DNA from 2 places in the Gemmiger qucibialis genome. Region 2 is predicted to be linked to the other one. Evidence: predicted binding sites of a transcription regulator. Region 2 holds the regulator's gene; the other holds the start of a gene.
The links. Region 2 encodes NrdR, which represses ribonucleotide reductase genes. Its sites were predicted from a motif close to CACNANATNTNGTG; they were not measured.
Positions count from the first base shown of each region.

Region 1: nrdD (anaerobic ribonucleoside-triphosphate reductase) is a predicted target of NrdR. The motif match lies at 8,042-8,055, and genes of this name have one in related genera.

Region 1 covers NZ_JAQFEN010000001.1:844,739-860,668, forward strand. Annotated here, with positions in the region: gene PG062_RS03820 (LacI family DNA-binding transcriptional regulator) at 1-64, shown strand, start outside; gene PG062_RS03825 (PTS transporter subunit EIIC) at 326-1,723, shown strand; gene PG062_RS03830 (glycoside hydrolase family 32 protein) at 1,760-3,157, shown strand; gene PG062_RS03835 (carbohydrate kinase family protein) at 3,171-4,127, shown strand; gene PG062_RS03840 (GIY-YIG nuclease family protein) at 4,281-5,177, opposite strand; gene PG062_RS03845 (helix-turn-helix domain-containing protein) at 5,196-5,408, opposite strand; gene nrdD (anaerobic ribonucleoside-triphosphate reductase) at 5,693-7,918, opposite strand; gene nrdG (anaerobic ribonucleoside-triphosphate reductase activating protein) at 8,325-8,873, shown strand; gene PG062_RS03860 (hypothetical protein) at 9,222-9,716, shown strand; gene PG062_RS03865 (putative manganese transporter) at 10,489-11,352, opposite strand; gene PG062_RS03870 (transposase) at 11,442-11,858, opposite strand; gene PG062_RS03875 (hypothetical protein) at 12,188-15,925, opposite strand.
Region 2 covers NZ_JAQFEN010000005.1:42,419-58,348, reverse strand. Annotated here, with positions in the region: gene PG062_RS09135 (VanZ family protein) at 1-70, opposite strand, end outside; gene PG062_RS09130 (helix-turn-helix transcriptional regulator) at 521-808, shown strand; gene PG062_RS09125 (P-loop NTPase fold protein) at 880-2,535, opposite strand; gene PG062_RS09120 (hypothetical protein) at 2,575-2,937, shown strand; gene groL (chaperonin GroEL) at 3,034-4,668, opposite strand; gene PG062_RS09110 (co-chaperone GroES) at 4,708-4,992, opposite strand; gene PG062_RS09105 (hypothetical protein) at 5,261-6,244, opposite strand; gene PG062_RS09100 (hypothetical protein) at 6,211-7,206, opposite strand; gene PG062_RS09095 (spore germination protein) at 7,193-8,650, opposite strand; gene PG062_RS09090 (DUF421 domain-containing protein) at 8,718-9,389, shown strand; gene PG062_RS09085 (DUF4363 family protein) at 9,390-9,758, shown strand; gene nrdR (transcriptional regulator NrdR) at 9,755-10,234, opposite strand; gene secF (protein translocase subunit SecF) at 10,253-12,571, opposite strand; gene PG062_RS09070 (aspartate aminotransferase type Ic) at 12,766-14,040, opposite strand; gene PG062_RS09065 (YczE/YyaS/YitT family protein) at 14,390-15,025, shown strand; gene PG062_RS09060 (hypothetical protein) at 15,029-15,226, opposite strand; gene PG062_RS09055 (MATE family efflux transporter) at 15,340-15,930, shown strand, end outside.

The sequences.
Region 1 (15,930 bases), on a different contig from region 2:
TGAGTTAAAATGCCGGGCCTCCACCGGGGATGACAACTCAGATGAAAATGTCTGGTCGCTATAACAGGCATCCTTTGCGCCACACTTCCCTGCATCACTGCGGGGAAGTTTTTGTTTTGTGCACCCTTTCCATGCAGCCCCCTGTTTTTTGTGCATTTTACCAAAGAACGGTGTGAAACTGTGTGAAATCGATAACAGATTCTTTGCAAGTTGGGTCGTTTGGTCAATAGAAAAAGCACTCACCTTCGTATATAATAAAGCTGTCAAATGAAACAGGCCCCGGAACCTCCTACCGGGCCAACAGATAAAAGAAGGAGCGTGCAACATGGATTACAAGAAAGCAGCCCAGCAGGTACTGGACAACATCGGCGGTGCTTCCAACATTGTATCGGCCGCACACTGCGCAACCCGCCTGCGCCTGGTGATTGCGGATAATTCCAAGGTGAACAAAAAAGAGCTTGAAAATGCTGAGGGCGCCAAGGGCGTATTTGAAGCCCAGGGCCAGCTGCAGATCATCTTCGGCACCGGCATTGTGAACAAGGTGTATGACGAGTTCACCGCCCTGGCCGGAATCACCGGTGCCAGCAAGGAGGAAGTCAAACAGGCTGCCGCTTCCAAAGCGCCGTGGTACCAGCGGGCCATCAAGACGCTGGGCGATATCTTTGTTCCCATCATTCCGGCCATCGTGGCTTCCGGCTTTTTGATGGGCATTATGGAAGCGCTGAACTTTATGGTCAACAACGGCTTCCTGAACATTGATACCAGCGGTTCCATCTATGTGTTTGCCCAGCTGTTCTCCAACACGGCGTACACCTTCCTGCCTATCCTGATCGCCTTCTCCGCCGCAAAGGTGTTTGGTGGCAACCAGTTCCTGGGTGCTGTCATCGGCATGATCATGATTCACCCCAACCTGCAGAACGCCTGGACCGTTGCTTCTGAGGGCGTGCAGACCTACCAATCGGTGTTTGGCGGGCTGTACAAAATTCCGCTGGTCGGCTACCAGGGCCACGTTATCCCCGTTATTATTGCCGTGTGGCTGATGTGCCAGATTGAAAAGCGGCTGCACAAAGTTGTGCCTGCCATGATCGACCTGTTTGTTACCCCGCTGGTCTCCGTTTTCGTTACCGGTTATCTCACCCTCGCTGTCATCGGCCCAATCTTCACCACGCTGGAGGACGGCATCATCAACGGCGTTCAGACCCTGATCCAGCTGCCGTTCGGCATCGGTTCCTTCATCATGGGCGGTTTGTACGCCGTCACCGTTGTGGCCGGTATCCACCATATGTACACCCTGATCGACCTTGGCCAGCTGGCCAAGTTTGGCTTCACCTACTGGCTGCCCCTGGCCAGTGCCGCCAACGTTGCCCAGGGCGGTGCCGCTTTTGCCGTTGCCCTCAAGAGCAAGAACGCCAAAGTTAAGTCTATGGCCCTGCCCTCCGCCCTTTCTGCCTGCATGGGCATTACCGAGCCCGCCATCTTCGGCGTCAACCTGCGCTACTTTAAGCCCTTTATCGGCGGTCTGGTCGGCGGTGCCTGTGGTGCTTTGTATGCCAGCGTGACCGGCCTGGGTGCCACCGGCACTGGCGTGACCGGCATCTTCGGCATCCTGCTGCATCTGCACATGCCGCTGCAGTACCTCATCATGATGGCAATTTCCTTCGGCGTTTCCTTCGCTGTGACCTGGGTGATCTGGACCCCCGAAGCCGAGGAAGCCAAAGCCTGATGTTTTCCCCTCTCAATCAATAAGGAGCTACCTGTTATGAATGCCTTGCAGCGTGATTTGAAGCGTCTTGTCCCCATGGTGGAAGCCGCTGGGGCCGCCCGCGCGGCGGCGGATCCCCACCGGCAAAAGCTGCATGTTCAGCCCCCGGTTGGCTGGCTGAACGACCCCAACGGGCTGTGCCAGATTGGCGATGAATACCATGTATTTTATCAGTACGGCCCGTTTGACCCCACGGGAGGGGTCAAGCACTGGGGGCACGTGCGCAGCCGCGATTTGTTCCACTGGGAACGCCTGCCCGTAATGCTGTACCCGGACGAACCGTTTGACTGCCACGGCGTTTATTCAGGCTCCGCTCTGGTGGAGGACGGCATGCTGTACCTGTACTATACCGGCAATGTCAAGCACCCCGGCGAATATGACTACATCAAGCAGGGGCGCGGGCACAATGTCTGCCTTGCCACTAGCCGCGATGCCATCCATCTGGACAACAAGCGCTGCCTGATGTACAACCAGGATTATCCCGCCGGGCTGACCTGCCATGTGCGCGATCCCAAAGTGTTTGCACTGGATGGGTGCTACTATATGGTGCTGGGTGCCCGAACACTGGACGACCATGGCGAAGTGCTGGTGTTTGAAAGCGCCGACAAGCTGCACTGGAACCACATCAACACCATCACTACCCCCAAAGCCTTTGGCTACATGTGGGAATGCCCCGACCTGTTTGAGCTGGACGGCCAGTGGTTTTTGGCGGTGTCGCCCCAGGGCATTGCCTGCCAGAACGTGTACGGCTGCGGTTACTTTGCCCTGCAGGGTGACTGGCGCACCGATTGCACATTGAGCGAATTCCACGCCCTGGACGATGGCTTTGACTATTACGCGCCCCAAAGCTTTGCCGCCGCGGATGGCCGCCGCATCCAGTTTGGCTGGATGGGCATGCCGGATGCCGATTATACCAACCCCACCGTGGAGTATGGCTGGCAACACTGCCTGACCCTGCCCCGCGTGTTGACCCAGGACGGCACTGGCCGCCTGTTGCAAGCCCCCGCCGCCGAGCTGAACGCCCTGCGCGGCGAAGTCCGCCAGCCGGCAGACGGCGAAACGGTTGAAACGGACCCCTGCTTTGACCTGACCGCCTCCCCCGCCGGGGATTTTGTCCTGACCATTGCCAACGGCCTGACCCTGACTTACACCGAAGCGGACCGCACCTGTACCTTGCGCTTTACCGATGCAGCGATTGCCGCCGGGCGCACCGAGCGCAAGGCTGTGCTGGATGCCCCCTGCCGCAGCCTGCGTGTTGTGGGGGATGCTTCCTCGCTGGAAATATTCCTGAACGACGGTGCCGCGGTGCTTTCCACCCGGTATTACCCGGCAGCGGGCAAGGTTGCCGTGCAGCTTTGCGGCGCAGGCAGCACCCTGTATTCCCTTTCGATTTAACGGAGGACATTCCATGGCACATGATACCTTGTATGCGATCGGCGAAGCGCTGATCGATATGATTCCGTCCAAAACCGGCTGTTCCTTTGCCGAGGTTCCCTCTTTCAGCCCCCGTGTGGGCGGCGCGCCCGCCAACGTGTGCGGTGCTTATGCCCGCCTGGGTGGGGATTCTGCCCTGCTGACCCAGCTGGGAGATGACCCGTTCGGCCACAAGATCATTGATGAACTGGCTGCCTGCGGCATTGATACCAGCCACATCTGTTTGACGGACAAAGCCAACACCGCCCTGGCCTTTGTTTCACTGGAAGCAGACGGCAACCGGACGTTCAGTTTTTACCGCAAGCCCTCAGCCGATTTGCTGTACGCCCCGGAGCAGGTGGATATCAGCCTGTTTGCCAACGCCTATGCCCTGCATTTTTGCAGCGTTGCCCTGGTGGAAAGCCCCATGCGGGAAGCCCACAAAACTGCCATTGCCGCAGCCCGCAGCGCCGGGACTATCATTGACTTTGACCCCAATCTGCGCTTTCCGCTGTGGCCGGACCGTGATGCTTTGCGCCGCACGGTGCTGGAGTTCCTGCCGCTGGCCGATGTGGTCAAAATCTCGGACGAAGAGCTGGAATTTCTGACCGGCACCAGTGATATTGAAGCCGCCCTGCCCAGCCTGTTTGTGGGCCATGTACAGCTGGTGCTCTACACCTGCGGCAGCGCCGGTGCCCACGCTTACACCCGCACCGCCCACGGCTTTTCCGCCAGCAAGCCGGTAAAGGCCGTGGATACCACCGGCGCCGGGGACGGGTTCATCGGCTCGTTCTTGTGGCAGCTGCACAAAAACGGGGTGGACCGCGCCGCCCTGCCTGCTCTGCAGGCGGACCAGCTGAACCAGTGGCTGGATTTTTCCAACCGGTTCTGCGGTTACAGTGTGCAGCGCTACGGTGCCATTGACAGCTACCCCACCATCGACCAGCTGTAACTTTCTGCCATTCTCTGCTATTTCATCATAAAGCAGCCGCCCGGTACAGGATTTGTACCGGGCGGTTGCTTTACGGTATAGATTTTTCTTTTCTATATTCGCTTTATACAAGTCTTAGGATTATAAACTTCAACGTTGCTTCATCCGCAACATTTATTCATCAATTTTAGATTCCAAGCTCTTAAGTGTATGTCCATCAGCATCCTTCCAGCTTGTCAGTCCATTCGCACTCTTGCCAATCACAAACATTGCAGCATAGGAAGGACTGGTAAACAGCAAATTCTCTATCAGTTTCCCGTCAGCATCAAGAGTAGTCTTCTTTCTTTTTTCTTTGATAACTTCCGAAATCGTATCATCGTCCGATGGAGAGATGTGGCTTCCCGCCAAAACCACAAAGCCTTCTGCAGTCTGCATTCCAACGGCTTCGACCGTACCGATTGTTTTAATGGTTCTTTTCAGATACAACTTCCCGATATCATCCGCCTGTTTTTCTTCAACTTCCGTTTTTACTTCAACTGGCTTGGTAATAGGTTCAAACAGCTTATGTCCCAAGGTTCCCATGATTACTTTTGCATAATCAATGAACTCCTCCAGTTCGCATTCTTTTTCTTCTGTAATATTACCCGGCGTAGGATCATTTCCATTTTTGACCTCATAGCGATTCGCTTGCAGTGCCAAATTACAGAAACGGTTTTCAAGATAGCTTATCTCAGTGGGTCCAAATGAATTATTGGATGTGGTAAATACGATGGCTTCTGTCCAGTAATCTTTTTCTGGATTTCTCTTATGTTCCTGCAGGCGATTCAGAATACCTTCACCGTTTTTCCTTGCTCCAGCCTGTCCAATATAAACAACACCTTTTCCAGTGGTGTCTGAAGTACCAAAGAGGAAATAAACACCACTCTGTTTTAAATCCTCTCGTTCCTTGCAGCGGTCAAGCTCTGTCCGAGGAATTTTATATGCAATACCTGTCCAATTCGCCAGTGTACATTTTATTCTGCCACCGGCCTCACCATCCATCAGAAACAGATTTATACTTTTGCCTCGCATCACTGTATCCTCCTCGCCTTATATTTCCCTTTTCACATAGGTCAGTTCTACATCATAACCAAGCTTTTCTAACATCTGCAAAAATGTGTTATTTACAATTCCGTCTTTCTTCTTTATCAGGCGATTTACATAGGACGGCGTGGTTCCAACTTCTTCAGCCAGCTTTGCCTGCGTGGTCGCAGCTTCTATACATTTTACCTTTACATCGACCTCTATATTATTTTTCAGCATACTTCCACCTCATCTGTTTGAAATATATTTCACTGTAAGTGTAATTTATTATATCGCAAGAATTGAGTTTTTTCAATCGCTTAGAGCTATTCCGTTTATTCATATTATTACAAAGTTATTTCCAAAAACAATAAATAAATTACAACCAAAATAAGTTCCCCTCAAATACATCAGAATACCCCCCTCTATAATTCAACCGTTTCATTTATCTTAGCAACAAAATGAGGCGTATCCATATATCGTGGATACGCCTCATTTTGTTTATTCTATTATCTTTATACGTTTTACAGATGCAGCACGCGGTCCTTGATTTCGGCGGTGCGTCCCTGGTTCCAGAACTGGGTACCGATGTAGCCGCAGGTGCGGCGGGCAACGTTCAGCTTGCTCTGGTCGCGGTTATGGCAGTGCGGGCACTCCCACACCAGCTTGCCGTCGTCCTCCACGATCTTGATCTCGCCGTCATAGCCGCACACCTGGCAGTAGTCGCTCTTGGTGTTCAGCTCTGCGTACATGATGTTATCATAGATGAACTGCATCACTTTGATGACAGCTTCCAGGTTATCCTGCATATTGGGCACTTCCACATAGCTGATGGCACCGCCCGGAGACAGGCGCTGGAACTCACTTTCAAACTTCAGCTTGGTGAACGCATCGATCTGCTCGGTCACATGCACATGGTAGCTGTTGGTGATATAGTTGCGGTCCGTAATGCCCGGCACAATGCCAAACCGCTTTTGCAGGCACTTGGCAAACTTGTAGGTGGTGGATTCCAGCGGGGTGCCGTACAGCGAGTAATCAATATTTTCAGCGTTCTTCCACTCGTTGCACTTATCGTTCATGTGCTGCATCACACTCAGGGCAAAGGGCTTTGCGGCGGGATCGGTATGGCTCTTGCCGGTCATATATTTGCAGCATTCATACAGGCCCGCATAGCCCAGGCTGATGGTGGAGTAGCCGCCGTACAGCAGCTTATCAATGGGCTCGCCCTTTTTCAGGCGGGCCAGAGCGCCGTACTGCCACAGAATGGGTGCCGCATCGGACAGGGTACCCTTAAGGCGGTTATGGCGGTACTGCAAGGCGCGGTGGCACAGTTCCAGGCGCTCATCAAAAATTTTCCAGAATTTATCCGGCTCACCGCCGGAGGACAGGGCCACATCCGGCAGGTTGATGGTAACAACACCCTGATTGAAGCGGCCATAGTACTTCGGCTTGCCCGGCACATAGTTCTTGGCGTTGGCCACGTTGTTCCAGCCAGTGCCGGAACGGTCGGGGGTCAAAAAGCTGCGGCAGCCCATGCAGGTAAATACATCGCCGTTGCCCTCGGTCTCACCCTTAGACAGCTTGTATTCCTTCATCTTTTTTTCGCTGATATAGTCCGGCACCATGCGCTTTGCGGTGCATTTGGCGGCCAGCTTGGTCAGGTAGAAATAGGGGGTGCCTTCGCGGATATTATCGTCCTCCAGCACATAGATCAGCTTGGGGAATGCGGGAGTGATCCAGACACCCTTTTCATTCTTAACACCCTGGTAGCGCTGGCGGAGCATTTCTTCCACGATAATGGCAAGGTCAGATTTCAGGCGCTGGTTTTCGCCCGCTTCGTTCAGGTACATGAATACCGTGATGAACGGTGCCTGGCCGTTGGTGGTCATCAGGGTAACGACCTGGTACTGGATGGTCTGCACACCGCGCTTGATTTCCTCGCGCAGACGGGCTTCAACGATCTGGGAGAGCTTTTCTTCACCGGGATCAATGCCCAGTTCCTTCATCTCCGCTTCGGTATCGCGGCGGATCTTTTTGCGGCTGATATCCACAAACGGTGCCAGGTGGGTCAGGCTGATGCTCTGGCCGCCGTACTGGTTGGATGCCACCTGCGCAATGATCTGGGTGGCAATGTTGCAGGCCGTGGAGAAAGAATGCGGTTTTTCGATGAGGGTACCAGAAATAACCGTGCCGTTCTGCAGCATGTCGTCCAGGTTGACCAGGTCGCAATTGTGCATATGTTGGGCGTAATAGTCAGCATCATGGAAATGAATGATGCCATCCTCATGTGCCTTTACAATCTCGGCAGGCAGCAGCATACGCATGGTCAGGTCCTTGCTGACCTCGCCGGCCATATAATCGCGCTGAACGCTGTTGACGGTCGGGTTTTTATTGGCGTTTTCCTGCTTGACTTCCTCATTGTTGCACTCGATGAGGGACAGAATGCGGTCGTCGGTGGTGTTATGGGTACGGCGCAGGCTCTGCACATAGCGGTAGGTGATATATTTGCGGGCCACCTCATACGCTTTGGTCTGCATGATGGCGTCTTCCACCAGATCCTGGATCTCCTCCACGTTCATGGCATGGTTGCGGCTCTGGCATTCCTGCGCCACATCGTCGGCAATGGCCGTGATCTGTTCCTTGGTCAAGCGCTGGTTGGAGGCAACAACGTTGTTGGCTTTGGTCACCGCTGCAATAATTTTGGATATATCGAAAACGGCCTCGCTGCCGTTGCGCTTGATGATCTTCATGAACTGTTATCTCCTTACCTCAATAAAAGCTGCCGGGTTGATACCCCACACCAAAACCGCTCCATGATTTTGGCGAGCGTATTTATCTTACCGCATCGGCCCGGCAAAGTCAAGCCAATACACCACAATATATTGTATATAATTTGCTAATAGTACCCATATATGCCATATAGCGCGATGGGACGTTCAAAAAGATTGCAAAACAAAACGCCGAAAAAAGCGCTGGCTTTTTGGGTAAAATAGGCACTTTTTTCAAAGCTGCGATGATATGTGATTTTATTGTTCCCTGGACACTTGCTTTTGCCCGGCACGGCTGGTATACTGGTGCAAGGCACCTGCCTATTGTGATGATTTGCCGCAGCACTATACAAGATATAGTGTTGCATGTTATAAGGAGGCTCCCCGCGTGAACTACGCAACCATAAAATACTGTGATATTGCCAACGGCACGGGCGTGCGTACCAGTCTGTTTGTTTCCGGCTGCCGCCGCCACTGCCCGGAATGTTTTAACGCCGTTGCCTGGGATTTTGGTTATGGCCTGCCCTTTGATAAAGCCGTGCGCAATGAAATTTTGGGCAGCCTTGCCCCGGATTATATTGATGGGCTTTCCCTTTTGGGCGGCGAACCCTTTGAGCCGGAAAACCAGCGTGCGCTGGTGCCGTTCCTGCACGAAGTACGGGTGTTGTACCCCCACAAAACCATCTGGTGCTACACCGGCAATGTATACGAAACCGAACTTTTGCAGCCCAGCCACGCCCGCTGCGAAGTGACGGACGAGATGCTGAGCCTGATCGATGTGCTGGTGGACGGCGAATTTATCCCCGCGCAGCACGATATTTCGCTGCGGTTCCGCGGCTCCGGCAACCAGCGCATCATTGACTTGAACGCCACCCGCGCCGCCGGGCACACCGTACTGTGGCAGGATGACCCGCTGTTTGCTGACCACAAGATGTAAGGCAGCGAGTTCGCGTTTTTGGATTTTGTGTAACTTTTAACAAATTTGACTTGTATTTCTGCCCCGCAGGGTGTTATACTGACACTAATTTAAGGCAACACCGCACAATTCCCGCCTGACGGCTTAAGCACCGCTCCGGCGGCTGCGGCACGGCATCTGCGTTGCCAAAATGCTCGATAAGACATCCAGTATTATCTGCGCTTTTGGCTTAGCATCTGCCGCACCTCGCTCGCCGTATCGGCACTTAGAATTATGCGGTATTGCCTTAAGGTTGTGCCAATCGTTCCAGGCACAACCGCCCCAAACAGCTGCCGGGCCAGTTGCCCGCGCACGAAAGGAGAAATTACTATGGCAAAATTTCATCTGATTCCCATTGTGCTGGGCGCAGCCATCGGTGTTGGCGTTTATGTTGTCAGCAAGTATCTGGCTCAGGACGAAGAGAGCGAACAGATTGTGGATGACTCCGCATTTGACGACAGCGAAGCTTCCGAAAGCACCGAAGATGCGGACGAAACCGAAGAAAATGCCGACGAGGAACCCCCCGCAGAAGAACCGGCGGCAGAGCCTGCCCCGGACGAGGAACAGCCCGCACCGATTGAGGAACCTGCCCCCGCTGAGCAGGCCCCTGTAGCGGAGCCTGCTGCCCCGGTGGAAGAACCCGCGCAGGAAGATGACGGCGTTACCATTCCCATCCAGAGTGGTAACGATGTGCCGAATGTGAATCCGGTCCAGGACAAGACCGAACCCGTTAAGCTGACGGAGGACGGCAAGGTGGACCCTACCACCATCGCCAAAGCCGAAGATTTCGGCGACTGGGAAGAAGAAACCGGCTGCAGAGGCTGAAGGCGAGACGATATAAATGACAACGCCGCAGGGAGTGCGTGATGCTCCCTGCGGCGTTTGTTTTTTGTTTTGGGGGTAAATTTGTATTTGGAGGGAGAGCCTTTGCGTGCACGGCAGGGTTCTTCCCACGTTTTGGGGGTAGCAGCGTGGCAAGGCCCGGCGGGCGGGACGATGCGAGCATCGTCCCCTACAAATCATTTGCAATGTTCGCGGCAATAGGGCAAGGGCAACACCGCACAATTCCCGCCTTGCGGCTTAAGCACCGCTCCGGCAGCTGCGGCACGGCATCTGCGTTGCCAAAATGCTCGATAAGACATCCAGTATTATCTGCGCTTTTGGCTTAGCATCTGCCGCACCTCGCTCGCCGTATCGGCACTTAGAATTATGCGGTATTGCCCAAGGTTTCTCCGCGGCGGGGTGAGGGCACCCCGCTCTACTGCGCACAAACAAGCTCACTGTTATTTATACGTCCGTCGGGGGCGCCGCCCCCTACAAGCAATTTGTTGGTTCATCACAATTTTTCAACATGCAATAGGGCCAGGTTTCGGCGGGGTCGGGTGACCCCGCCCTACCGAATGTTTTATGTTCTATCACCCACTATAAAATGCTCCGTAGGGAACGGTCTTGACCGTTCCGGAACCATGCGGTAGATGCCACAATAGAATTTTATCGCAAGCCTTGGCTACAACATCCCACAAAGCATATCAAAGGGGACGATGCTTCCGCATCGTCCCCTACTTATTATTTTACGGGTTATGGCCGCCGGCAGCTCTTACACCACCCATTGCAGCAAAATACCGCAGCAGGTGCCGCAGAACCAGAGCAGCCCTGTCATGAACAGGTTCTGTTTCCAGCTGGGGTTGACACGCCACAGCACAGCCAGGCCGATACCTGCGCCGGAGCACAGCCCCGCAAAAAAGCTGCCAAAGGTAATAGCCCCGCCCATATACAGCTGAGCCAGCAGTACGCTGGCACCGCAGTTGGGTACAAGACCGATCAGCGCGGCCATCATGGGCTGGAAAATGCCCAGACTGCCCAGGAATGCCGCGGCGGAATCTGCCCCGACAAAGCCAAAGATCAGCCCAATGATAAAGCTGAACACCAAGATGAACACAAAAATTTCCAGCGTGTGACGCAGTGCCGCCAGGAAAATGCTGCTGTGTTCCTCGTGTTCTTCGTGGCAGTCCACCTCATCGGCATGGCCCTCATAGCCGCCATACAGCCCTTTGGGCAGGATGCGGCGCAGCGGAACATCCAACACCAAACCGGCTGCAATGCCAAACACGATTTTGAGCACCAGCAGCAGGCCCAGCTTGTTCCACAGGGTAGGCTCCGCCGCCAGCAGGGGGATGGCTTCATCCGATGTTGCCAGGAACACGGCCAGCAGCGTGCCGGGGGTAATGACCCGGCTGGCATAAAAGTTGGCCGCTACCGCCGAAAACCCGCACTGTGGTACGCAGCCCAGCAGTGCGCCGGGCACAAAGCCCCAGTGGCCGCCGCCAGCCAACGCTTTTTCAATTCGCTCGCCATGGTTGCGTTCCAGCCATTCGATCAGCAGATATGCCAGATACAAAAACGGCAGCATTTTTACGCCGTCGATCAGTGCATCCAAAAAAGCATCAACAATAATTTCCATAATTCTCCTATCTGTTGCAAGGTTGGGGTTGCAGGGCATAACATGGCCGCACGGTTCGGAGCAGCTGCCCGGAGTCATGCGGCCCTTTTTCATTTTTTATTGCCTTTGTTGGTTTCAAAGCCGCGCAGCAGCGCTACGGCCTCCCGCACACGGGCGGGGGAAATGCGGGTACGGAACCGCTCCATGCTGCGGGAAGAAAACGGCACATCATAGGTAAAGGAATCAAAGCCCAAAAAGTATTGCAGGTAGGGGCTTTCGCGCACGATCTCCACCGTTTCGCTGTCCGTTGTGCGGCACGCTGCACGAATCACCAGCACACCGAACGCCATGCGGGCCGGAATTGCCACCTTGCCGCCAGCAGCAAAATGGCCGCTGTACTCCTGTTCAATGGCATCCCAGTCAATGGCCTGGGCCAGGCGCACCCAGCGGTTCTCCTGTACCAGCTCGCCTTCATAGGGCGGCAGGTAGTCATCAATGCTCATCTGATGTTGAATTGTGCGGTACATGGTTGCACCATTCCTTTTTATGTCGTTCCCGTTTTTATTTTTCCCGCAAAAACGCTTGGATATATCTGAAAAGCCGAAAACTCAATCCAGTTCTTTGTTTTCAGATATCCCTTAGGCAACACCGCACAATTCCCGCCTAGCGGCTTAAGCACCGCTTCGGCGGCTGCGGCACGGCATCTGCGTTGCCAAAATGCTCGATAATGTCGGGTTGCTGTTTCCGCCACTGGCGGCGCTCACCTTTGCAGCATCCAGTATTATCTGCGCTTTTGGCTTAGCAGCTGCCGCACCTCGCTCGCCGTATCGGCACTTAGAATTATGCGGTATTGCCCTTAATATCTCTGGATCAGGGGGAATATCATGGCCAGAACCGCCCAAGCGACCTGATACAAGGCCAGTGCCGGAAGCGGCAGCCCGGCCAGGCCGCCGGCCAGCGCCATGATCATGGCAAGAATGCAGCTGATGAGCACCGAGGCCGACAGCACCATCGAAGAACGGTGTTCCCCCTCTGCCGCACCCGCAGCGGCTTCCAGGCCGCCGACAAAGCTGGCAAAGCTGCCCAGGTGCAGCATGTTGCCTTCGCTTTCCGGCAGCCAGGCCACAGCAGGCTCCAGCGCCTTGTGTTCCTTGCCGCTCAGCACCTTGACGGTACCAACCGGCAGGTTATAAGCAGTCTGCAGCAGCGCTTCATCGCAGTTAAAGTCATCGCAGTCCACAATGAGCGAAAGTCCGGCGCGGCGCAGGGAATCCAACACGGCGGCGGTATCGGGATCGCTCTGATAAGCCACCTGGAACATGCTGAACAGCTTGCCGGAAACCGCCAGGTAGATGACCCGGCGCTGGTTCACGGTATGGCGGCGTTCATATTCCATGCTGGGCAGCTGGATATCATAGGTATCCATCAGCCGGCGGGAGCCGATCATGACCCGCTCGCCGTTGATCCAGCCCACATAGCCCAGGCCGTCCAGCGTTTCCAGGTTTTCCACCTTGCACAGCAGCTTGCGGTTATCGCCCGTCATGCCAAGGAAGATATCTTTCAGCGGGGTATTCACATCGGCCAGCATGGAAGCGGAGTAGATGATGGCCAGCTCAATATCCTCTTTGCGCACCGGCTTGATGCCGCGCAGCGTAATGCACCCTTTGGGGAAAAGATCCTGCGCCGTGACCTGCAGCACGTTCACACGGCCCAGCAGTCGGATATCCTTCCAACCGGGGATGACCGCGCCGATCTGCGCGGCACTGCGCTGCATCAAACGCATGGGCATGGCGGAGATCAGCGTACCGGCCAGCGGCGCGCCCAGGCAGAGTACACCGGCCAGCGCAGTGAACGCCGTTCCGGCATCCTTGCGGTAAAGCAGGGTGAACAGGAATGCAGCCACGCCGCAGCCCAGCAGGATGCGGGCAAACTGCTGCTGGTTTTTATCCGATGTGCGGCGGGATTCGCTGCCCGCCAAAAAGCCTTTCATCAGGCGGGTGGGACGGCTGACCAGCACATTGGGGCGCGGTTCCGCCAGCCCGGCGGTCACGGTGCGCAGTACCCCGGCATCTTTCAGCCGATATGCCACAGCGTGGTCCATCCCGGCGCTGACAAGGGTAAAGTTATCCCGGATGGTGTGGGCGTCGATTGCCTTGCCTGCAGCGTTGCCGCACAGCAGCAGCGCTGCGGGGCCGGTCATCAGGCAGAGGGTTGCGGGGTTATACCATTCCGGCTTTGCCAAAAACATGATACATTGCAGGATGGAGGCCACCGCGGCCATGGCGGGCATGGTATCTGCGGTATTGCCCCGGCGCATGCTGATCAGCCCGGCCAGGCCGCCCAGCATCGTCTGCCAGCACAGGGTCGCGCTGGCAGCAAGCAGGATCAGCATGGTCACCAGCAGCGGTTTGGTGCTGGCTGTGGTATCCAGCGGGCCAAGATTGGCTCCGGTGGCCGCCATAGTGCCCAGAACGATCATAATCAGGGCTGCAGCGCCCACAGCGATTGCTGTGCCGGTGGTGATCATCACCCGCAGTTCCAAGTCATGGCGCACCACGGGGGCATCATCGGTGCTTTCGTATTCGTGGCGGTGCAGGACGGCGGCCTGTGCGGCAAAAGGCGCTTCGCCATCGGGGGTGGTTTCATCCTTCGGCTTGCCTGCAAACCGGAGGATGTTAAAGCCTTTGCCGGGCTTTTTTTGTTCCGGTGCTTCCGGCTCCGCCCCGGCGTTGGGGTCGCTCAGGTACTGAGCAGCCGCCTGGTAATCGGTATCGGTCTTTTCTGTTTTTGCCTTTGAATCCGATTTGATCTTTTCCAGGTTGATGGACTGTTCAATGCCGCGCACAAATTCCGCGGTATTGGGCTTTTCATCCACCAGGGGGCCGATCAGCTCCTCAAAGCTTTCTTCCTCTTTTTTCGGGGCGGGCTTTTTCGGTTCTTCCGGCTGTTCTTCCACCCCTTCGGCAATCTCGCTCAGGCGGATTTGCCCGGTCAGGGTCTGGGCCAGCTCCTGCGGCAGTTCCTCAAAGGTATCGCCGCTGGCGGGTTCTTCCTGCACGGGGGCAGCTTTGGGCGCAGGCTTTTTGCGGCGCGGCGGCAGGGCTGCGTTCAGTTCATGCAGGAACGACTGGGTGCTTTCCGGTGCGGGCTCGTCCCCCAGCTGCATGGTAAAACCGGTGGTCGCCTGCGGGGCAGGCGCGGGCTGCGGCTGCACCGTATCGTTTGGGGTCATGACCGGCTCGCCCACGGGTTCCGCTTCGCGGCGGGGGGCAGGCCGAGTGAACGGCATGGTGCGTTCCCGCTCCTTGCGGGGGGTGAACTCCACGGTATCCCGCTTTTTATTTTTGCGGTAAACATTGGGCTGAGGTTCCGGCTGCGGGGCCGGCTCATCCTTCGGAAGCAGCGGTTTGCCTGTGGCGGCAAACTGGGAAGTCTGCCGCCCGGAGATGGAAAGCCCTGCGTTTGTAGCGGTCAGGCGGGGCATCTCGCCCGTTTCCTCTGTTTCCGGCTCCTCCCGGGGCTGTTCCGGAACCTCCCAGTTTTCTACCGGGGCTGTATCCGGCTCGCCCTCATACGGGTCATAGGATTCCAGCTCGTCATAGACATCGTGCTTTTTGCCGCCGAACAGGCTGGCAAAAAAGCCTTTTTTCTTTGCAGCGTAGTGGCGGGGCGGCTCTTGCTCGCGCAGCTCCATCTCGTCCGGTTCATCCTGTGGCAAAACATCCTGCGACCGGGGCAGTTGTTCTTCCAGCTGCTGGGTGCTCTGGTTTTCCACCCTGCCGCTGACCGAAACATTGATCGGCTCAAACTCCCCGGTATCGGTAGCATATCCAAAGCCAAATAAGCCCTTTTTCTTGGGGGTCTGCTGGCGCTCCTGCTCGGACTTCATATCATCCGGAACAACGGCCACGCTGGTGCCAAAAAAGTTGGTAAAATCTTTTTTGCCTGCATCCAAGGACTTGCTGTCCGCTTCCGGCACCATGCGGCCCAAAAAGGCTTTAATGATGCTGGTGCGGGTGGTATCCCCTGATGTTGCATCCGCCGGTCTTGGTTCCGGCTGCGGGGCCGGTTTTGTCTCTGGCTGTACCTGCGGGGCCGGCTGCTGGGGCGCAGTTTGTGCCGGGGCAGGGCGGGCAGGCTGCGGAACAGGTTCCGAGCGCACCGGCTGAGTCGGTTGTACAGTTTGTATATTATTTTGTTTTTCTACTTTAGGCTCAACTTCCGGCATGCGGCGCGGCTCCGGCACAGAAGCAGGCCGGCGGGCCGGGGCAGCGGGGCCGGGTTTATTCTTTTTGGCAGCCCGCATACTGGGCAGATCGCCCAGCAGGTCGTCCAGCACAGCGGTGGAAAACCGGTCCTCGGTGTTAAAATTATTGCCTTTGCCCAGCGTGATATCCGGCAGGTCCTCTTTCTGGATGGGCCCCAATGCCGAACCGCCGCCGGAGGATTCCTCCATGCTGCCGTGGCCCAGGCTTTGCAGGATGGCATCCACCTGGCGGTCTGTTACACTATCCCGGATGCCGCGTTCGGCCTGCTCATGGCTGAGCTCTTCCAGAATGCGGTCCACGGAATCATTTGTACGTTTGCTTGGCATGTTGT
Region 2 (15,930 bases):
TCAGCTTATTGTTCTGCTCCGGCATTCCCGTACCTCCGCGTTCCATCGTGCCATCATGTACAATACACATGGCATACTTGAAAAGCATACCAGTTTTGCGGTGCAGAATCAAGCGAAAAAAAGACACATCCGCATGGATTGTACGATGTTATATTTATTTTATCTTTCACTTTATTATTTCTGCTCTTATTGGCTGCAAAACCGCAAAAAGGGCCGCAGCCCTTACGGACTGCGGCCCTACATATTACTTTATGCGGTGCGGCTATTAAATCAGTACATCTTTTAGTAGCGTATCCAGCACCGCCTGCACTTCCGGTGCGTGAAAGTCGATCAGTTGTTCCAACGGGGATTCCCTCGCTTTGCCTTAGCGTTGCGGTGGAAGTGATAATGTTCTTAGCACTTTCAGCCTATACTAACAAGTATCTTATCGCCTTCGAGGCAAATTAACAAGATTCTCGGCGTTTTTTACCAAAAGTGATATGAAGCACCTATACTTATGGCAAAGAAAGGCGGGAAAAAGATGATTGGAGCACGATTAGCCGACCTGCGAGATTGGAATAACCAAACGCAGGAAGATCTCGCCAAAGCCCTTAATGTTGCAACCTCTACCATCCGCAGTTGGGAGCATGAAAAGAGTTCCCCAAACCACGAGATGTTGATTGCCATTTGCAGGTACTATGGCACCTCTGCCGACTACCTGCTGGGTCTGACCGACATCGCCCCCTCGGACGAGGCTCGCAAACAGCGCCAGCGCCTGACCGAAGAAGAACAGAACGAGATGCACCGCTACGAAGAATATCTGCTCTAGAAACGCAAAAAATAAGCCGCCCAGCGAGACCGTAAGGTCGCTGGGCGGCTGTTTTTGCTATATGCTATATTTTACCTGTGGGATGTTCTCATAACTTCAAAATAATGTTCTGTTCTATACCTATCCATTTTACTGAATGTAGGCTTTAGTTCTTCATACTTTTCAAATAGCTGTTCTTTCCGTGCATCAAATAGAATCGCCAATAATGTATAGCTACTGTTCTCTTTGTATTGATTCATTGGGGCCAGCGGAAAATACTTTCTATCAAGGAACTCGTCTAGCTTTCCTTCAAGGATATCGCTCATGCGTGCCCTTTCAAAATGCCAAATTGAAAGTTGTCCAGCATATTCTTCAGAACATTTATCATCTATTCGTTTGCGAAGGTATTCAATGTACTTGTCTGCGAGATTTTCTCGTGCCGTGCGAAGAACTTCATTGTAAGATTCACTAATACTCTGATTTATATTCATGAAATATTGGCTATCATAAGAGCTCACCCTTTTCACACCCTCGCCAGAAAATTCTTCTGCAAACACTGTCATTAGCATTGATTTATAGGTATCAAGCAATTCGCCATCATCGTCATTCAAGACACACCACCAAGTATCCAGTTCATTGGCAGTCATTGTCAAATCATAGGACGTTTTAGCATCTGTCAGTTTTTCTTTCCAGCTTTTTAAGTACTCTGCTATTTCATCGTCTGTTTTATAAAAATTCGGTTTGATTCCTACTTCAACAAATAATTTATGCTGGACTTTAAGGTCCTCCTCTGTCAGTGGCCTTTTACTCTCATAGTATGAATACAATTCATTTATAAGAGCATCGCTTGACTTTATTCCGAGTAGATATTGTTTGACTCTCGATTCAAAGTAGTTTTGAAGTGTTCTTACTGTTTTGTCGAACTCACTTTTTGTTTCTTCTTCAGTGAGCGGTTTATAATAGAGTTTGTCTGTATCTTCAATAACGATTGCAAAGCATATAAGCCGAACCTCATTCATAAACATTTCGTCATGAATTGATTTGGCATACTGTTTTACATCATTATAAAAGTCTTGAGCTTTTTGAAGTGTTCTCAAATTTTTTATCGGGTGATTTTTGCACAGTTCATCAGCAAAATCACCTTGTATTCCCAATTTAGACCAATTAGCACTTTTGGAGTTCTCTGTAATAGTAAAAGTCCGATCAATCACTTTTTCCCTATATTTCTCAAAATCCTTCTTATCTGTAATTTCTTCAGAGTTTGCAATAAGAACCACCTGAATATGATTATTAGATTTCAGTTTTTCAACCACGCCAAAAAAATCTCTCAATTCAATGCTTTCTTTGCACCGTTCCAAATCATCGATTACAACAATGTGCCCTTCATCAAATTTTCGTGTAATAGAGTTCACCATATCTTCTTCAGAAAAATGGCTTTCTAAAATTGTGCTTACACTTTTTGCTCTATCATCAAAATTTCCGAGGATTCTGAATGAGTCTTTTAGGAATTCAACAATCTTCCCTCCGTTTGATGTATGAAGAAGCAGCTGATATAAAATTTCATGATATATCTGCTGAACATCCTCCATTCCAAATAACGAAACCATACAGGTTCTATCTTTTTTATCTTCAAGTGCCTTTTCTACAACATAAGATTTACCAATTCCCCAAGCGCCATCAACTAAGATACATTTATAAGATTGCTTATCAATATTTCGAATGATATTTTCAACATAGTCAGCATTCATTGATTCTACCTCACACGAAAAGAAACTACTTTTATATCATTGTTGCAGTATGCTTCTTTAGCCCATTTCGCCGCCGCATTTGTTGCAGAAAGCAGCCGTGATTTCAAAAGTATACTCCTTTTCCCGGATGGTCCGGTTGATTTTGATTTTCTTCAAGGTGTAGTTTGTTTCTCTGCGGCATTCTGTGCAGAAATCCCTCTGATTTTCCATGGCGGCACGCTCCCTTCCGGTTTTACATTCTTTTTTATTATTGTATCCCTACCTTTGTTTTTCGTCAACAATAAGGCCGCTGACAGTCTGCCGCTCGCAGAATCCATCAGTGGGTTTCATGAGTCTTCAAATCCCCTAGACAAAAAAATCGGCACCCGCTTTTCAGCGGGTGCCGATTCTGTTACCCTATAGTGCGCTTTGATTTTTGGCGTAAGTGGCGTAAGTTTGGCGTAAATCCGCTTTTGCGCGCTCCAAAAATCAAGGATTCATGCGGTTTTTTGGCAGTTATTAGTACATGCCGCCCATGTCACCGCCGGCGGGGGCTGCCGGTGCCGGGGGCTCCGGCAGGTCAGCGACCAGGCTTTCGGTGGTCAGAACCATAGCGGCAACGCTGGAAGCATTCTCCAGAGCGGAGCGGGTGACCTTGGTCGGGTCAACAATGCCGGCTTCGATCATGTCGTCAACATATTCTTCCTTCTGGGCGTCATAGCCGTAGTTGGGCTTGCCGGCCTGCAGAATGTTGTTGATGATAACGCTGCCTTCCAGGCCAGCGTTTGCGGCGATCTGGCGCAGAGGAGCTTCCAGAGCCTTGCGGACGATCTTAGCGCCAGTGCGCTCATCGCCTTCCAGCTCGCTGACCAGCTTATCAACAGCGGGGATAGCGTTGATGGTAGCGGTGCCGCCGCCAGCAACGATGCCCTCTTCAACAGCAGCCTTGGTTGCGTTCAGGGCGTCCTCGATGCGGAGCTTCTTATCCTTCATCTCAACTTCGGTAGCAGCGCCGACCTTGATGACAGCTACGCCGCCAGCCAGCTTGGCCAGGCGTTCCTGCAGCTTTTCACGGTCAAAGTCAGAGGTAGCGGAAGCGATCTGGGAACGGATCTGGGCAACGCGGTCAGCAATGGCCTGCTTATCGCCAGCGCCACCGACGATGGTGGTGTTCTCCTTGCCAACCTTGACCTGGCGGGCGCTGCCCAGCAGCTGGATGGTAGCGTCCTTGAGCTCATAGCCCAGGTCGCTGCTGATGACGGTGCCGCCGGTCAGGATGGCGATATCCTGCAGCATTTCCTTGCGGCGGTCGCCAAAGCCGGGAGCCTTGACAGCAACCACATTCAGGCCGCCGCGCAGACGGTTGATGATGAGGTTGGACAGTGCGTCGCCCTCAACATCCTCAGCGATGATGAGCAGCTTGCGGCCGGACTGGATCACGGACTCCAGCAGAGGAACGATATCCTGGAACACGCTGATCTTTTTATCGGTGATCAGCACGCTGCAGTCCTCGTAAACGGTTTCCATCTTCTCGGTATCGGTGACCATGTACGGGGTAACGTAGCCACGGTCAAACTGCATGCCTTCCACTACCTCGGTGTAGGTTTCAGCAGTGGTCTTGTTCTCCTCAATGGTGATCACGCCGTCAGCAGTAACCTTTTCCATAGCGTCAGCGATCAGCTGGCCGATCTGTGCATCACCGGCAGAAACGGTACCAACACGGGCGATATCCTTGCTGCCGTTGACTTTCTGGCTGTGTGCCTTGACGGCCTCAACAGCGGTGTTGACAGCCTTCTGGATGCCGCGCTTGATGTCCATCGGGTTTGCACCGGCGGTAACGTTCTTCATGCCCTCGGTAACAAGAGCCTGTGCCAGAACGGTAGCGGTGGTGGTGCCGTCGCCGGCAGCATCATTGGTCTTGGTGGCAACTTCACGCACGAGCTGTGCACCCATGTTCTCGAAAGCGTCTTTCAGCTCAATTTCCTTTGCGATGGTAACGCCATCGTTGGTGATGACTGGGCTGCCGAACTTCTTGCCCAGAACAACGTTGCGGCCTTTGGGGCCCAGGGTGATCTTAACGGTATCAGCCAACTGGTCAATGCCGGCGCAAAGAGCCTTGCGGGCGTCTTCGCCCTGCTTAATCTGTTTTGCCATAAATCAGCATCTCCTTTTATCAGTAAGAACAGTTAAAGTTTACTCAACGATTGCCAGGATATCGCTCTGGCGGACAATGGTGCATTCCTCGCCGTCAACCTTGACTTCGGTGCCGGAGTACTTGCTGGTGAGAACCTTATCGCCAACTTTGACGATCATCTCAACGTCTTTGCCATCGACATTGCCGCCGGGGCCGACTGCGATAACTTCAGCAACCTGCGGCTTTTCCTTGGCGGAACCGGTCAGGATCAGGCCGCCCTTGGAGGTTTCTTCTTCTTCAACGAGTTTGATCACAACGCGATCAGCAAGAGGTTTGATTTTCATGATGAAATATCCTCCTATAATTAAAGTTTCTTTGAAACATTTTGTTTAGCACTCTTTTCTCTTGAGTGCTAAATCTATTATAGCGTTCCTTTGCCAAAAATCAACCCCTTGAAGTATAAAATTTTTGTGAACAGTGTTTTTTATCGTTTATTCGTTGTAATTTATTAGCGCTCCGGGCTGTTTTCTATCTGTTTTTTGGTCTTGGCTGGCAGACTGCCCGGCTGAATGGCACACTGGCACTGCAAATAAAGGCGTGCTTTGGTGGGGATCAGCCTTCGCCGGGGCGGTGCCAGTGCAGGGTAAGCTCCGCCCGCAGCGCCCCCTGCGTGCTGCCATAACGGTTTTGCAGCCAGAAACACAGGTCGAGCGGGTCGGCATCCGGGCCGTTTATTCCGTACAGTCCCGTTATCAAACCGTCAAATTCCCGGTTGGCGGCTGCGGCAAATGCCACCTGCAGTTCGGTATCCGGGCGGGCGGCGGGAGTCAGGTCTTTCAGTTCCACATCCCGCAGGGTCAGGTTTACCCGCACGCTGCCGGGGGCCAGTACCTGCACATCGGCGGCGGCTTTGGCGGCAAGGTACAGGTCATCCGGCAACGTGCAGTCCAACCGATGGGCCTGGCCGCACAGAATAGCCGCCAGCTGGGCAGCCAACGGGCTTTGCGTCTGGCGGGCTGTATTGGCAGCGGTATCATAAAACAGCATGGCGTATTCCCCGCCCGCACTGACGGGCACAGCGGCGGTTTCGGCGTTATCAAACAGGGTTTGCAGGCCGCAGTGCAGCTGCTGCTTTTCTTCCAGAGCTTTCAAGTTTTCGTACAAGGTCGGCGTTTGGTCCTGGATGGGCATCTGCACGGCAGGATCCAGCACAAACACGGCGATTTCCGGCGCGGGGCGGGCGGTGCTTTGCAACAGCTGAGCGATTTCTTCTGCCAGCGGCCAGCTGCACCCGGCAGGCAGAACGGCAAGGTCCATCAGGCCGTAAAACGGCTGGCCGTTCATGGTTTGGGCGGCGGCATTCCAGGCGGCAGCACAGGTAGCGCCGCTGCCTGTAAAGGTTTTGCAGGCGGCGGAATCCTCGCTTTGCTGGTCACTGGTCAAAAGCGTGACCGTGTAGCCGGCATCCTGCGCGGTAAAAAACACCGCCCGCACAATTTCCCTGTGGGAAAGCAGCTGCCCGCCGCAGCCCGCCAACAGGCAGCCCAGCAGCACCGCCGCCATCAGGCGGGATGTTTTATGCATGATACCAGCCATTGGCAGCCTCCTGTTACCATCACAACCGCAGCGAAGCCCCAGCAGACGGCACTGCGCCAATAAAATGCCTGTTCCAGCGGCACGGTGCGCAGCACAGCACACAGCAGAGCCATGCCGCCAAAGTACAGCGGGTAACGGTCCAGCCCGGTGGCAGCACTGCCCGCCCCGGCGCGGCCACCCCACAGTTCCACCATGGCATACAGGTACAGTGCCAGCCGCACCGTGACTACCATGCACCACAGCAAAATTTGCAGCCATTCCAGCCGGTTAAAAATTGAAAGCGCCCCGCACTGTGCAGCCCCCTGCACCGGGGTTTGGCGGGTGGGCATGGCCGCGCCAAAAAACAGCTCCAGCAGCAGGTGGACCGCGGCATCAAAGCCCAGTGCTGACGCGGCAAATGTTGCTGCCTTGCGGCAGCGCTGGCCGGGCTGCGGAGGCCAAAGGGCAAACAGCAGATATTCCGGCGGGAGCGCCAGCTGAGAAACAAACGCCGCCTGCCAGTCCTGCCCTGTCAGCGGTGCCGCATGCAGGTTGGGTACACGCAGGCGCGGCGCGACCGAGAGTACCATGATTGCCATACACGCGGCACCGAACACCAACAAGGCGTTGGCCGTCTGGCGCAGGGCGGGCTCCCGCCGGAGGTAGATGACCGGTGCCAGCACGACAAAACAGGTGCCCGCCAGCCCCAGTGTACCGGGGTACACGCTGCCAAACAGGGCGTGCAGGCGCAGAATTTCCAATGCTGAACTGATTGCCAGCAAAACACAGAGAACTTTTTGCAGCAGGGCGTTTCCCTGCCAGCTGGTCGACACTAACAGAAGCACAGCGGCCAGCACCGCCGCGCTGGCGGGCAGAGCCAGCAGCCCTGCCCGCGCCCAATAACCGGTGTGTAGCCGCAGCAGCGTATCGGCCAGAATGCTGAGGAGCAGCACGGGGTAAAAATCCACATTACTCTTTTGCATGGCGCGGCAGCACCTCCCCTTTTTGTGCCAGGCGGGACCAGATGGCCCGCACAAAACCATCCCGCAAGGCTGCCTTGCCCGGCGGCATGAGCGGGTAAAGATAATCATAACCGAACGGGTCGCTGCCGCAGGCCATGGCCAGAATCAGCAGCGCCCCGCAGGCCAGCCCCGGCACACCGAACAGTCCCGCCAGCAGTATGACCGCAAAGCGGAACAGAATCGACTGTTCATACAGCGCCGGGACTGCCAGGGTGGCGATGGTGGCCGCCGCGGCCATGGTGAGCACCGGCACGCTGATGATGCCCGCCGAGACAGCGGTTTCGCCAATGATGAGCGCCCCCACAAGGCTGACGGTGTGGCTGATGGATTTGGGGGCGCGCAGCCCGGCTTCACGCACAATTTCCAGCAGCAGGGTCACGGCCAGCATTTCCGGCATGGGCGGTAGCGGCGTGGAGGCTTCGCCCTGGGCCAGTTTGGCCAGCAGGTGCACGGGGATCAGCTCCGGCGCAAAGCTGACCGCCATGACATACAGCCCTGGCCCAAACACCGCCAGCAAAAACGCCAGATATTTGAGCAGGCGGATGAGACCGGCAAACACTGCGCCGGAAGAATAATCGTCCAGGCATTCAAAGTGCTCGGCAAAAAAGCTGGGCACCACCATGGCAAGCGGGCTGCCGGATACAAGGATAACGATTTTGCCCTCACAGATGCGGGCGCAGGCGGTGGCCGGGCGCTCGGTATAGGCTGCCGCGGGGAAAAGGTTGAGCTTGTCCTGCTTGAGGAACGAGGCAAAATAGGTGCTGTCCAGCAGGACGGGGATTTGTACCCCGGCCAGCCGCTGTTTGAGGGTTTGCACCACATCCGCCGGGGCCAGGGCGGTATCATAACAAATGGCGTACTCGGTTTTGGCACGGGTGTTGGCGGTGCAGATCTCCGCCGTAAAGCTGCCGGTGCGGAACTGGCGGCGCAGCTGGGAAATGTTATTGCGCAGGTGCTCGGTAAAGGCATCCTGCGGGCCGCGCATGTTGCCTTCCCCGCTGGGGTTGGTCACGCTGCGGCCCGGCATATCCTGGGTGGAAAACGCCAGCGCCTGGCCGCTGCCCTCCACCAGCAGCACGGCCATGCCGCCGGCGAGGGCTTCCACCAGCTGGGTACGGGTGGTGATGGGGGTTTGCTCTGTGGGTAGGCAGCTTTGCTCTGCCAGGTACTGCACCAGCTGCGGCCCGGCCTTGCAGCCCGGCACGCCTTGACCCAGTGCGTGCAGCACCATGATGCAGAGTTTTTCCGGCGAGGAAAGCCCCGCAAACATGGCGATGCAGCAGCGGCAGCCGCAAATCGTAAAGCTTTTGGTATAGAAATCCGATGAGCCGCCAAACATAGTTTGCAGAAACGCCTGATTTTCAGCAAGGGCCTGCCCCAGCGGCTGGTTATCCGCAGTTGTCATGTAATCACCTTCCCTTGCTGTTCAGTGTGACCCAAAAACGGCAGGGATAAACGCAGGAGGTGTTTTTATGCTTGCATCGGTTTTGCATACCGTAATTATTTATGCTGTGGTTATTTTTGCCATGCGGCTGATGGGCAAGCGGCAGCTGGGGGAATTGCAGCCATCCGAGCTGGTAACAACGTTCATGATTTCCAATGTTGCCTCCATCTGCATTGATGAGCCGGATCTGCCGCTGCTTTCCAGCCTGGTGCCGATTTTATTGATTGCAGCGCTGGAAATATTGAACTCAACCGCCGCCTATTACCTGCCCGGCTATGCGGCGCTGCTGTTTGGGAGACCGGTGACGGTAATCCAGGATGGGCAGATCCGGCAGGATGCACTGCGGCATCTGCGCATGACGCCGGGCGATCTGATGGAAGCGCTGCGCGGCAAGGATATTTTTGACCCGCGGCAGGTAGTATGGGGTGTGGTGGAGCCCAGCGGGAGCATCAGCGCCGCGCAAAAAATGGCGGACGACAGCCCGCTGCTGCCGCTGTTGGTAGACCAGGAAGTTTACCCCGAAAATCTGGCCCAGCTGGGGCGCAATGAAGCCTGGCTGGATACCGACCTTGCCAGGCGCGGGATGCGGCGGGCAGAGGTACTGGCTTACCTTGGCAATAAGGAAAGCTGCGTTGTGATACAAAAAAAGACCGCCCAGAACGGGCGGTCTGAAAAACCGGAAAGTACAGGTGGTTTTTGAATGAAGCGCAACTGGTATGCCATCGCCATTCTGGTCCTGCTGGCGGCGGTGCTGCTTGGCTGCAAACAGTATGTAAGCGCCACTGCGGGCAGCCTGCGTGCCCAGGTGCAAAGCGCTTATGCGCAGACACTGACGCAGCAGTACCCGCAGGCGCAGCAGGCTTTCCGGCAGGCCGCGCACAGTGCAAGGCAGGCCAGCAAAAAGCTGGGGCTGCTGGTGCGCCGCAACGCGCTGGATCGCATGAACGAAACCATGGCGGTTTTGTCGCAGTATGCCAACCCGGAAAACCAGGCCGACCTTGCGGTGGAAGCTGCACGGGTGCTGGCGCAGATCGACCAGCTGGAGCAGTGCTTTACGGGCACATTTTAGCCCTGCATGCCGCCGTTTTTGGCGCGGGAATCCAGCATGTCTTTCAGCTCATCCATAAAGGTGTTGACATCGCTGAACTGGCGGTAGACGGAAGCAAAGCGCACATAGGCAACGTCGTCCATCTTTTTCAGCTGCTCCATGGCAAGGTCCCCAATATAGACGGAGGTCACTTCCCTGTCGTAAGAGTTCAGCAGCACCTGTTCAATGCGGCTGACGGCGGCATCCAGCTGCTCATAGCTGACAGGGCGCTTTTCGCAGGCGCGCAGCATGCCGTTGAGCAGTTTCTGGCGGTCGAACACTTCACGCGAACGGTCTTTTTTGATGACCATCAGGGGCACAGTTTCCACGATCTCATAGGTGGTAAAGCGTTTTTTGCAGGAAAGGCACTCGCGGCGGCGGCGGATCTTTTCGCCGTCCTCCGTGGGGCGCGAATCAATTACCTTGGATTCATCGGCACCGCAGTACGGGCAACGCATAGCAAAGTTCCTCCTGGTTTACGCTTTCTTGGGGGCGGGGGCAGCCTTGCGGGTCTTATAGCTGACCCACAGCTGGGTTGCAATACACATGGTGCTGTAAACACCGCTGACCATGCCAAACAGCAGCGGCACCGCAAAGGTGAAGATGCTGTCCAGCTTGAAGATAATGGACACCACGCAGACGATTGCCAGTGCAATGCAGGTGGTGATACTGGTCATCATGGAACGGCCAAAGCTCTGGTTGATGGACAGGTTGACCAGCTCCGGCAGGGACATCTTTTTGCCGTAAAGGCCGGTGTTCTCGCGGATACGGTCATAGATAACAACGGTATCGTTGATGGAGTAGCCCAGAATGGTAAGCATAGCTGCAATAAAGTTGCCGTTGAGGGGAATGCGCAGCAGAACAAAGACGCCGTACACAACAAACATATCGTGCAGCAAAGCAACGATTGCCATGGCACCGGCGGACCAGCCGCCAATGCGGCGGAAACGCACGGCAACGTACACCAAAATCAGCACGCAGGCAGCCACAACAGCCACAACGCTCTTGGCCAGGAACTCGTTGCCGATGGTGGGGTTGACGTTGCTGACTTCCTGCTGGACAAACTGGTTGTCCGGGTAGGTGGTGTTCAGGGTTTCGATCATGCTGTCCAACTGCTCGGTGGAAAGGGTCTCGCTGCCGGGCAGGTTGATGGTCAGGGTCTGTGCACCGGAAACATCAGTGCCGGTCTGTACGGTCAGGTTGCTCTGGCCCAGCTCGGCGGCTACCGTCTGCTTGACATTGTTCAGATCAACATCGCCCTGGTAGCCAACGGTAACCATAGCGCCACCCTTGAACTCGATATCCATGGTAACGCCAAAGACAAAGCTGAACACCAGCACCACGGCAACCAGAACGCCGGAGAAGGTGTAGAACTTCTTGCGGTTGCCGACAAAGTTGATGTTGGGGCACTTGTAAGTCTTTTTGCCATCCTTGGAACCGCCATACAGAACGGGGTTGCGGAACACCTTGCAGCGGGATGCACCACGGATCATAATGCGGGTTGCAAACACGCCAAAGACAAAGTTGAGCAGAACACTGGTGAGCAGCGTGAAGCCGAAAGAGTAGATGCTGCCAGCCGTGGAAGGACCAAACATGAAGAAGATGGGGTTGAACACCTTGCCCCAGAAGCCATCGGTGGGGCCAAAAGCACCCATCAGCAGGGCTGCAACGATGACGATGGTCACGTTGCCGTCAATGATGGGGGTCAGGCCCATCTTGAAGCCGCTGGCGATAGCGCCATCCAGCGTTTTGCCGTTGCCAAGCTCTTCTTTGATGCGCTCAGCGGTGATAACGTTGGCGTCAACGCCCATACCGATACCAAGGATGATACCGGCGATACCGGGCAGGGTCAGCGTGGAGCCATTGAACACGGTGAAGTAACCGGAAACAAATGCCAGCGTGGCGACAACCTGGCCAAACAGAGAGATGACCGCAATGGTACCGGGCAGACGGTAACGCACGATCATGAGCAGAGCCACAAAGGCAAAGGCAATGATGCCGGCCAGCACCATCACATCCAGGCTCTTAGCGCCCAGGGTGGGGCTGATGGTGGAGAAGCTTTCGGCCGAGAGGGCAAAAGGCAGAGAACCGGAGTTAATCTGGTTTGCCAGCGCGGTGACCTGGTCCTGGGTGAAAGAACCTTCGATCACAGCGTTGCCGTCCGTGATGGCAGTCTTGACGGTAGCGGTGGAGATGTTCTCGCCGTCCAGCCAGATGGAGATGGTGCCGTTGGACTGGGCTGCCAGCTCGGTGGTGGCCTCAGCAAACTTTTTGGCACCGTCAGCACTGAACTGCAGCTGAACAACATAACCGTTTTCCTGGTTGTAGCCTGCGGTTGCGGACGTCACATCGTCACCGCTCAGGATCTCTTCGCCGTCGGCAGTAGAGCCCTTGCGGAACACCATCTCGGCGGTGGTGCCGATCTCGTCAATGGCGGTCTGGGGATTAAAGTCGGTTTCGCCGGTTTTCCAGGGAAAACGGACGATGATGCGGTCCTTGTTATAGTCCACATAATCCTCATAGTCGGTAATGCCAAGGCCGACCAGACGGTCTTCGATGACGGTTTTGGCCGCGGTCATCTGGTCATCGGTGGCTTCCACACCGTCAGCCGGCATGAACGTCACGTCCACGCCGCCGCGGATGTCGATACCGAAGCGGATATCCTCCGCGCCCTTGATGTAGACGTTCTTGGTATCGCCGTATGTGTAGCTCACGCCGAACAGGGCGGTAAACGAGAACACGACGATCAGCAGCGCCGTGACAATCAGATGCCACGACTTCCCTCTCTTATTCATATGTACCTCCAAACATTGCCCGCGCACCGGCACGGGCGGGGTTTTATTACCGGCGTATGCGCGTTGCCACACACCGCCATGCAGGGAAGCAGCCGCCTGCCGGAAAGCAGGCGGCTTTTTCCCTTTTTTACAGGCGCATCCGGCCGGGAAAACCGGGCGTACCTGTTTTAACTATGATAGGATGGCTGCTTATTTTATTCTGCCAGCAGCTTTTCGACCACAGCCAGGCGCACGCAGACGGTGAGCAGCATGGATGCGGTTTCTACCTCAGACAGACTGGGGTAAGTGGGGGCAATGCGCAGGTGGGAATCCTGCGGGTCAATGCCATAAGGGAACGCTGCGCCGGCGCCGGTCAGGGTCAGGCCGCAGTCCTTGCAGAGCTGGGCTACACGCTTGGCACAGCCGGGCATGACATACAGGCTGATGAAGTATCCGCCTTTGGGATTGGTCCAGTGGGCGATATCGCCGCAGGGGGTCAGCTCATGGGCAAAGGTGGTTTTGACTGCGTCAAAGCAGGGCACCAGGCGGCGGCGATGCTTGGCCATATGCTGCAGCACGCCGTCCTTGTTCTTCAGGAAGCGGACATGGCGCAGCTGGTTCATCTTGTCATAGCTGATGATCATGACAGAGAAGCGCCTGCAGATATAAGCCAAAGATTTTTCACTGCATGCCAAGGCAGAAACACCAGCGCCGGGGAAGGTGATCTTGCTGGTAGAGGTGAACATGAAAACGCGGTCCTCGGTGCCATACTGCTTGCTTTCATTCAGCAGCACCGGGGTCTCGATGATTTCATCGGTCAGGTGGTGGACAATGTAGGCTTCGTCCCAGAAAATCTTGAAATCCGGGGCAGCGGTCTTCATGGATGCAAAGCGGCGGATGGTTTCATCGCTGTAGACATAGCCATCGGGGTTGGAGTACTGCGGTACGCACCAGATGCCCTTGATGGTGTCGTCTTCGGCAACCAGCTTTTCCACCATATCCATATCGGGGCCGTCCGGCGTCATGGGGATCGTGATCAGCTCAAAGCCAAACTCCTCGGTGATTTTGAAATGGCGGTCATAGCCGGGGGCCGGGCAGAGGAACTTGCGGTGCTCCACCTGGGACCACGGGCAGGGGGATTCCGGGAAGCCAAAGGTATGACCTATGCTGATAAGGTTGTACATCAGCTGCAGGCTGGAGTTGCCGCCCACAAAAACCTCGCTGGGCTTAACGCCCATCACATCGCCAAACAGGGCGCGGGCTTCTTCCAAACCTTCCAAGTTGCCATAATTGCGGGCATCATAGCCATCCTCGGTGGTATAGTCACTCATTTTCAGCAGATCCATGGCCAGGTCCATCTGATGAGGGCCTGGTTTACCGCGGGCCATGTTGAGCTTAAGGCCCTTGGCCTTGAACTCGGCATAGGATTGTTCCAGCGCAGCCTTTTCTGCACGGAGCTGGTCTTTGGACATTTCAAAATAATTTGCCATAATCATTTCCCCCTAGATCGTGGGCTGCCATGGTGCTACACGCGCACAGGGCAGGTCCAAGTACGTTTCCCTCTTGTGTCCGCTTGTATGCACAGAGCATACAGTTTTCAGATATACATATTAGTATAAACGAAACGGCCACAATATACAAGCAGTTTTGAAATTTTTCCCACAAAAAGCAGGCGGTTTTTGGCCCAAAAGCAGGTAAAGAAGAATGGATAACCAGCCATAGATTTCTATATTGACCTTTCAGCGTTGACATGTTACACTTTTGTTGTAATAAGTTGTACGCATATTTATTCATGAGCTCAACTTTTGTCCGGCCGGGCAGCACAACTGGAGTACAGTTATGGAACAGCATGTCACCTTCCGGCGCGTGGCCGGTATGCTGGTGGGCATTGTGATCATCAGCCTTGGTGTTGCCCTTTTCAAGTTTGCCCATCTGGGCAACGACCCTTTCAACGCGCTCAACATCCGCTCTGCGGAGCTTGCCGGGCTGCCCCTTGGCGTACAGAACCTGATTTATAACGCGGTATTTTTCACGATGCAGATGATTTGGGGCCGCAGATATGTCGGCTTTGGCACCGTTGCAAATGCCGTTTGCTGTGGGTTTATCATCACGTTTTTCTATGATTTCCTCACTGTGCATTTTGCACAGGCCGCTACCCTGCCCGCACAGCTGGCGTGGGTGGCTGCAGCGGTGGTGTGCACCTCACTTGGCATTTCGCTGCACCAGACCTCCGATTTGGGGGTTGCCCCGTATGATTACCTGGCGCTGGGCCTGCGGGACCACACGCCACTCCCCTATTTCTGCTGCCGCCTTTTTACGGATACGCTGTGCGCATTACTGGCTTTTTTGCTGGGCGGGCTGCTGGGGCTGGGCACCCTGATCTGTGCGTTCTGCCTGGGACCGCTGATCCAATTTTTCAACACCCATGTTTCCGAAAACGTGTTGCAATATGTTCCAACCGGGCAGCAGGCATAATATTTACCAGCGGCGCAAACATAATTTTGCAGCGGCGGCAGCTTTGGCTTGCCGCTGCTTTTGGTTGTTTAATGGCATTTTATCTAAATTTGGTGTAAGATATAAGGCAATACCGCATAATTCTAAGTGCCGATACGGCGAGCGAGGTGCGGCAGCTGCTAAGCCAAAAGCGCAGATAATACTTTGTGTATTATCGAGCATTTTGGCAACGCAGATGCCGTGCCGCAGCCGCCGGAGCGGTGCTTAAGCCGCAAGGCGGGAATTGTGCGGTGTTGCCATAAGAAAACATAGATTTAGGAGCGTAACAAAACAAGATGGCACAGCAAAACAAGAGTAATTCCCTGACCGAAGGCAGTGTAGCGCGCGGCATGCTGCTGTTTGCGATCCCTATTTTTATCAGCAATTTGTTCCAGCAGCTGTACAACGCGGCAGACTCGCTGATTGTGGGCAACTTTTTGGGCGGCGAGGCGCTGGCGGCAGTTGGTTCTTCCAGCAGCCTGATTTTCCTCTTGACCGGCTTTGTGAACGGCGTAGCGCTGGGTGCCGGTGTGCTGATTGCCCGCTACTTTGGCGCAAAGGACTGGGAGAGCCTGGAAAAAGCCATCCACACCACGGTGGCGCTGGGCCTGGCCGCCGGGGCGGTGCTGACGGTTGTGGGCGTGATTTTGACCCCGCAGATCCTGCACTGGATGGGCACGCCGGAGAATGTTATCGGCAACTCGGTCGCCTACTTCCGCACCTATTTTTTGGGTTCCATTGCAGTGATCATGTACAATGTGGGTGCCAGCATTCTGCAATCGGTCGGCAACAGCCGCAGCCCTATGAAGTACCTGATTACAGCATCGCTCATTAACATTGTGCTGGACCTACTGTTTATCGGCGTACTGGGGTACGGCGTGGCTGCG